Linked DNA regions of Paractinoplanes brasiliensis. The protein of the gene in region 1 interacts with the protein of each later gene in a pairwise test. Links are inferred from orthologs where the notes say so. Each region holds a gene or a part of one and is shown in the gene's direction. Other genes may lie near its edges.

Region 1 (3,662 bases):
CATCTGCGCGGCGGCGTCAACTACGACGTGCTGCGCCGGTGGCTTATGCACACCAACTACGAGGTCACGTTCATCCGCAACGTCACCGACGTCGATGACAAGATCCTCGAGAAGGCGCAGGCGCAGGGCCGGCCGTTCTGGGCCATCGCCCACGCCAACAGGCTGGTGCTCGACGCCAACTACCGCGACCTCAACGTGCTGCCGGCGACCTACGAGCCACTCGCGACCGGCCACATCACCGAGATGCACGACCTGATCGCCGAGCTGATCCGCCGGGAGCGGGCCTACCCCGCGCAGGGCGGCAGCGGCGACGTCTACTTCGACGTGATGTCCTACCCGCAGTACGGCGCCCTGTCGGGTCAGAACCCCGACGACATGCGGCCGCCGAGCGACGGCGGTGAGCCCGACAAGCGCGACTACCGCGACTTCGCCCTGTGGAAAGGTGTGAAGGCCGACGAGCCGATCGATGCGTCCTGGCCGTCGCCGTGGGGCCGCGGCCGCCCCGGCTGGCACATCGAGTGCTCCGCCATGGCCCGGCGCTACCTCGGCGACGAGTTCGACATCCACGGCGGCGGGCTCGACCTGACCTTCCCCCACCACGAGAACGAGATCGCCCAGTCCCACTCGGCCGGGCTGCCGTTCGCCCGTAACTGGGTGCACAACGCGCTGCTCAACCTGGGTGACGCCAAGATGAGCAAGTCGCTGGGCAACGTGATCGACGTGGAAGCGGTGCAGGCGATGGGCATCCGCCTGGTCGAGCTGCGCTACTACCTGGCCACCCCGCACTACCGCTCCCGCATCGACTACTCCGACGAGGCGCTGCAAGAGGCCGCGGTGGCGTACAGGCGGATCGAGGGCTTCGTGCAGCGGGCCACCGAGGTCGTCGGCCCGGGCCGCCCGAAAGACGTGCCGCCCGCGTTCGCCGCGGCGATGAACGACGACCTCAACACGTCGGCCGCGCTGGCCGTCGTGCACGACCACATCCGCGAGGGCAACACCGCGCTCGCGGCCGGCGACGAGGCCGGCATCCGCGGGGCGATCACCGCCGTCCGCGCGATGCTCGGCGTGCTCGGCCTCGACCCGCTGGACGAGGCCTGGACCGGCAAGGCGACGCAGAACGACCTCAAGCCGGTCGTCGACTCCCTGGTCAATCTGGCCCTGGAGCAGCGCACCCAGGCGCGCGCACGCAAGGACTGGGCGGCCGCCGACTCGGTGCGCGACCAGCTCAAGAACGCGGGAATTCAGGTGGAGGACACTCCGGCCGGTCCGCGCTGGACGGTAGGAGACCACTGATGCCGGGAAACAGTCAGAACGCCAGCAAGCGGGCGACCTCGAAGAAGGGCGCACCGGTCGGCTCCGGCGGCAAGAACCGCTCGGGCCTCAAGGGCCGCGGCAAGACCCTGCCCGCCGACGAGCGCCCGTGGCACAAGGGCTACTCCGGCACCGAGAAGCTGCCCGAAAAGACCGCTCGTAAGCAGGAAAAGGAGCGCCGCGCCGCGGCAGCCGAGGGCCGCGCTCCCAAGGTCGGCATCCCCGGCTCCAAGGACACCACGTGGGGCCGCGGCGGCGGCCGCGCCTACGGCAAGCAAGCCCCCCAGCGTGGACGCGCCACGGGCCGCAGTGGCCCCCGCATCGCCCCCGGCCGCCGCTCCAATCCCACCAAGGAGGGCCCCGAGCTCCTGCTCGGCCGCAACCCGGTGGTCGAGGCGCTCCGTGCCGCAGTCCCCGCCACGGCCCTGTACGTGGCCCAGGGCATCGACATCGACGAGCGGGTGGCCGAAATCGTCCGCACCGCGGGCGACCGAGGCATCCCCATCCTCGAAATCGGCCGCAACGAACTCGACCGCATGACCGGCGGCGTCCTCCACCAAGGCATCGGCCTCCAGGTCCCGCCTTTCGCCTACGAGGACTTCGACGACCTCCTGGCCGCGGCCCTCGAGCAGCCCACCCCCCTGCTCGTAGCCATGGACGGCATCACCGACCCAAGAAACGTAGGCGCAGTAATCCGCTCAGTTGCTGCCTTCGGCGGCCACGGCGTCTTCATGACAGAACGAAGGGCCGCCGGCATCACCGCCACCGCTTGGCGGACCAGCGCAGGCGCAGCCGCCCGAGTCCCCGTCTCCCAGGTGGTAAACCTGACCCGAGCCATCAAAAAGGCCCAGGAGTCCGGATTTATCGCCATCGGCCTGGACGCAGACGGCGAAACAAACCTCTACGAGCTGGAAGCAGCCGTAGGCCCGCTCCTGGTAGTAGTCGGCTCCGAGGGCCGCGGTCTGTCCCGCCTGGTAGGCGAAACCTGCGACCTACGCGTCTCCATCCCCATGGCCTCAGACGTAGAGTCCCTGAACGCCTCAGTAGCAGCAGCCGTAACCCTCGCCGAGGTCTCCCGCCGCCGCACCACCCACTGACCAGCCCACCAAGGCCCGGCTCACCCCACGCGAGCCGGCCAACCCCCGCACGCCCATCAGACAGCCCCGACACGCACGCCCATCAGACGGTTCTGACGCGCACGCCCATCAGACGGTTCTGATGCGGCGAAGCCGCCACCCCCAACGGCCAGGCGCCGACTCACGCACCGACCAACCGCACCGTGGGGGTCTGGGGGGTCGCCCCCCAGGTGAGAACGCGAGGAGGCCGGTGCGCGCTTTTTGCGCACAGGGAGGCCCCCGACGAGCCCCCGGTCGGGATCGAACCGACGACCTCCCGTTTACAAGACGGGTGCTCTGGCCATCTGAGCTACAGGGGCGGGCGTGGTCAGCATACTGGCTGTGAACTTCCTGGCCACCTTGGCAGGTCGTAGAAAAACCTTTACGTTTACATGGCTGTTCCTCCACTCGGATCGTCCGGCACGTTCCTGCCGGTGGAAAGGAAGTCTGTTTCTCCATGGCTACCGTTACGTATGACAAGGCGTCCCGGATCTACCCGGGTTCTGAGCGTCCCGCGGTCAACGAGTTGAACCTCGAGATCGGCGACGGAGAGTTCCTCGTTCTGGTCGGCCCTTCGGGTTGTGGCAAGTCCACCAGCCTGCGCATGCTCGCCGGCTTGGAGGATGTGGACCGTGGCCGCATCCTGATCGAGGGCAAGGACGTCACGAATCTTCCGCCGAAGTCCCGCGACATCGCGATGGTCTTCCAGAACTACGCTCTCTACCCGCACATGTCGGTGTACGAGAACATGGCGTTCGCTCTGAAGCTGCGGAAGACCTCGAAGGCGGAGATCGACCGCCGGGTGAAGGAGGCTGCGGCGCTTCTGCAGCTCGACGAGTACCTGTCGCGTAAGCCGAAGGCGCTTTCCGGTGGCCAGCGCCAGCGTGTCGCCATGGGTCGCGCGATTGTGCGTGAGCCGCAGGTGTTCCTCATGGATGAGCCGCTGTCGAACCTTGACGCGAAGCTCCGGGTGCAGACCCGTTCGCAGATCGCCTCGCTGCAGGCCAAGCTGGGTGTCACCACGGTTTACGTGACGCACGACCAGGTTGAGGCCATGACGATGGGTCACCGGGTGGCCGTCATGCTCGATGGTGTGCTGCAGCAGGTGGACACCCCGCGCGCCCTGTACGACACCCCCGGGAACGTTTTCGTGGCGGGCTTCATGGGTTCGCCGGCCATGAACCTCAAGACGGTTCCGCTGACGGAGGCGGGCGGCAAGTTCGGCTCGTTCAATGT
Region 2 (3,330 bases), 1.3 Mb from region 1 along the record:
GGGCCTCGATGTCGGCCTCGAGATCGGGATTCATCAGCAACCTCCGGATGGGGCGAACGGATGCGAGGAATTTAGGGGTCGCAAGGCGGCCACGGAGTGGCCTGTGGACAACGCCGGCGGTTGTCCACAGGCCGGGTGTGCAGGGGCGACTACCGATAAGGTTGGGCCGTGATCGTGGCTGTCGGCATCGATGTTGTTCTGGTGGAGCGCTTCGCCCGTGCTCTCGACCGGACGCCTCTGCTGGCGACCCGGCTCTTCACCGAGGGCGAGCGAGTGAGCTCCACGGGCAACCCGCGGTCGGCCGAGTCGCTGGCTGCCCGGTTCGCGGCCAAAGAGGCGGTGGCCAAGGCTCTGGGCGCTCCCGCGGGCATGCTCTGGCACGACTGCGAGATCGTGGCCGATCCCGATGGCCGCCCCTGGCTGACCGTGTCGGGCACGGTGGCCGCGGTCGCCGCCGAGCGCGGGGTCAACAGGTGGCATTTGTCGCTCTCGCACGACGGTGGCATCGCCTCGGCCATGGTGGTCGCCGAATCCTGACCGGGAAGCCCGGCGGCGCCGGCACACCGGACGTGGGCGGCGCCGGCACGCCGGGACGTGGGCGGCGCCGGCACGCCGGGACGTGGGCGGCGCCGGCACGCCGGGACGTGGGCGGCGCCGGCTGACAACGGTGTGCCGGCGGCGTTGTGGGGAAGCGGCATCCGGGTGGCGCGGCGGGAAAATGTCGCAGGGGTGCGCTAGAACCGTCGGCAACACCGAGATGGCTGGAGGACCGATGCGGCAGGCATGGCGGGTTGCGGATGTGCGCGCGGCCGAGCAGACGCTGATGGCGGCTCTGCCCGAGGGCACGCTGATGCAGCGGGCCGCGGCCGGGCTGGCGAGGCGCTGCGCGCTGTTGCTGCAGGACGCGGGCGGTGTCTACGGCGCGCGTGTCGTTCTGCTGGTGGGCAGCGGTGACAACGGTGGCGACACGCTCTACGCCGGGGCCGCGCTGGCCCGGCGCGGCGCCCAGGTGCGTGCCCTGCTCATGCGGCCCGACCGCGTTCACCTGGCCGGGTTGCGGGCGCTGCGCGCGGCGGGCGGCTTCACCGTCGCCGAGCTGCCCGAGCGGGCCGACCTCGTGCTCGACGGCATCGTCGGCATCGGGGCCAGCGGCGGCCTGCGCAAGCCCGCGGCGGCCGTGGCCGAGAGGCTGGGCGAGCTGCGCGGGCGATCCGGGGCGCGGGCCGTCGTGGTGGCGGTCGACGTGCCGAGCGGCGTGGCCGTCGACACCGGTGACGTGCCCGGCGCGGCCGTCACGGCCGATGTCACGGTGACGTTCGGCTGCCTCAAGCCGGCCCACGTGCTCGGCCCCGCCGCGGTGCGCTGCGGTCAGATCGAGCTGGTCGACATCGGGCTGGGCCCGGTGCTGCGTGCCGGCCCGGCCGTCTCCGTGCCCGACGCGGCCGACGTCGCCTCCTGGTGGCCGCATCCAGGGCCGGCCTCCGACAAGTACACCCGGGGCGTGGTCGGCATCGCCACCGGCTCGGCGACCTATCCGGGGGCCGCCCTGCTCGGTGTGAGCGGCGCCCTGGCCGGCCCCACCGGCATGGTCCGCTATGCGGGCAGCGCCCATGAGGAGGTCGTGCGTGCGCACCCGTCGGTGGTCGCCTCGCCCCGCGTGGCCGTTGCCGGGCGGGTGCAGGCCTGGGTGTGCGGTTCCGGACTGGGCACCGACGATCAGGCCCGCACGACGCTGCGCAGCGTGCTCGCCACCGCGCTGCCGGTCGTGCTCGACGCCGACGCGCTGACCCTGCTGATCGACGGCAAGCACGCGGAGGACCTGCGCCGTGACGCTCCGATGGTGGTCACGCCGCACGACGGCGAGTTCAAGCGCCTGGCCGGGGAGGCGCCCGGTCACGACCGTGCCGGCGCGGCGCTCAAACTCGCCTCGTGGATGAACGCGGTGGTGCTGCTCAAGGGCGACCGGACCATCGTGGCCACCCCGGGCGGCGAGGTCTGGGCCAATCCGACGGGCACGTCCGCGCTGGCCACGGCGGGCAGCGGCGACGTGCTGGCCGGGCTGCTGGGGTCGCTGCTGGCCTCGGGTGTGCCGGCCGAGCGGGCGGCGGTCGCGGCGGCGTACGCGCATGGCCTGGCCGGCCGCCGAGCCGCCGAGGACGGCCCGGTGACCGCCCCCGACATAGCCGCCGCTCTGCGCCCCACCGTTCGTGACCTGACCGGTCAGTAGGCTGGGAATCATGTGGCAGGCCGAGGTCCGGGTCGATCTGGACGCTATCCGGGACAACGTCGCGTTGCTGCGCGCCAGGACGACCGCCGAGGTCATGGCCGTCGTCAAGGGCGACGGCTACGGGCACGGCATGCTGCCCTCGGCCCGGGCCGCGCTGGCGGGCGGGGCGACGTGGCTGGGCGTGGCGACGCTCGGCGAGGGCCTGGCGCTGCGCCGGGCCGGGTTCGAGGTGCCCGTGCTGGCCTGGCTGCACTCGCCCGGAATGCCGTTGCACGAGGGTGTGGCGGCCGGCATCGACCTCAACGCTGGCAGCGTGCAGCTGCTCGGCGAGCTGGTCACGGCCGCCCGGCGGGCCGAGCGGACGGCTCGGGTCCACCTGAAGCTCGACACCGGTCTGTCCCGTGGCGGCGCCACCCCGGCGGAGTGGCCGGCGCTGCTCGAGGCGGCGGCCAAGGCGCAGGCCGACGGCGACATCGACGTGGTCGGCGTCTGGAGCCACTTCGTCTACGCCGACGAGCCCGGTCACGAGACCATCGACCACCAGCTGGCCCTCTTCGCCGAGGGGCTGGCGACGGCCGAGCGCGCCGGTATCACCCCGCGTTACCGGCACATCGCGAACTCGGCGGCGACGCTGACCCGCCCCGACGCGCATTACGACCTCGTACGCCCCGGCATCGCGGTCTACGGGCTGTCCCCGGTGGCCGGCGAGTCGTACGGGTTGCGGCCGGCCATGACGGCGCGGGCGCGGGTCGCGTTGACCAAGCGGGTGCCGGCCGGTCAGGGCGTGTCCTACGGCCACACCTACTTCACCGAGCGCGACACGACCCTGGCGCTGGTGCCGCTGGGCTACGCGGACGGGGTGCCCCGCGCGGCGTCCAACGCAGGCCCGGTCCAGCTCGGCGGCAAACGCCGTACGGTGGCCGGGCGGGTCTGCATGGACCAGATCGTCCTCGACGTCGGCGATGACCCGGTCGTCGCCGGTGACGTGGCCACGCTGTTCGGGGCGGGCGACGACGGCGGCCCCACTGCCGACGACTGGGCCGCGGTCATCGGCACGATCAACTACGAGATCGTGACCCGTTTCGGCAGTTCCCGGGTGCCCC

Evidence for each region. Proteins that work in one complex are often made in the same cells at the same time.
Region 2: the proteins of rlmB (region 1) and C8E87_RS12025 interact in binary tests that used the Escherichia coli proteins (3 or more experiments, as listed by UniProt). The link is inferred for Paractinoplanes brasiliensis from one-to-one orthologs.

The regions. Positions count from the first base shown.
Region 1 is NZ_SNWR01000001.1:4,018,525-4,022,186, forward strand. Bases 351-3,350 are described here. They hold rlmB (23S rRNA (guanosine(2251)-2'-O)-methyltransferase RlmB), read left to right. Parts: upstream 351-1,292; coding sequence 1,293-2,408; downstream 2,409-3,350. Other genes in these bases: cysS (cysteine--tRNA ligase), read left to right, coding at 351-1,293; C8E87_RS18035 (ABC transporter ATP-binding protein), read left to right, coding at 2,884-3,350. In the rest of the region: more of cysS, read left to right, coding at 1-350; more of C8E87_RS18035, read left to right, coding at 3,351-3,662. UniProt on the Escherichia coli protein: Specifically methylates the ribose of guanosine 2251 in 23S rRNA.
Region 2 is NZ_SNWR01000001.1:2,717,546-2,720,875, reverse strand. Bases 1-2,999 are described here. They hold C8E87_RS12025 (NAD(P)H-hydrate dehydratase), read left to right. Parts: upstream 1-772; coding sequence 773-2,227; downstream 2,228-2,999. Other genes in these bases: alr (alanine racemase), read left to right, coding at 2,238-2,999; C8E87_RS12030 (holo-ACP synthase), read left to right, coding at 169-537; C8E87_RS12035 (hypothetical protein), read right to left, coding at 1-34. In the rest of the region: more of alr, read left to right, coding at 3,000-3,330. UniProt on the Escherichia coli protein: Bifunctional enzyme that catalyzes the epimerization of the S- and R-forms of NAD(P)HX and the dehydration of the S-form of NAD(P)HX at the expense of ADP, which is converted to AMP.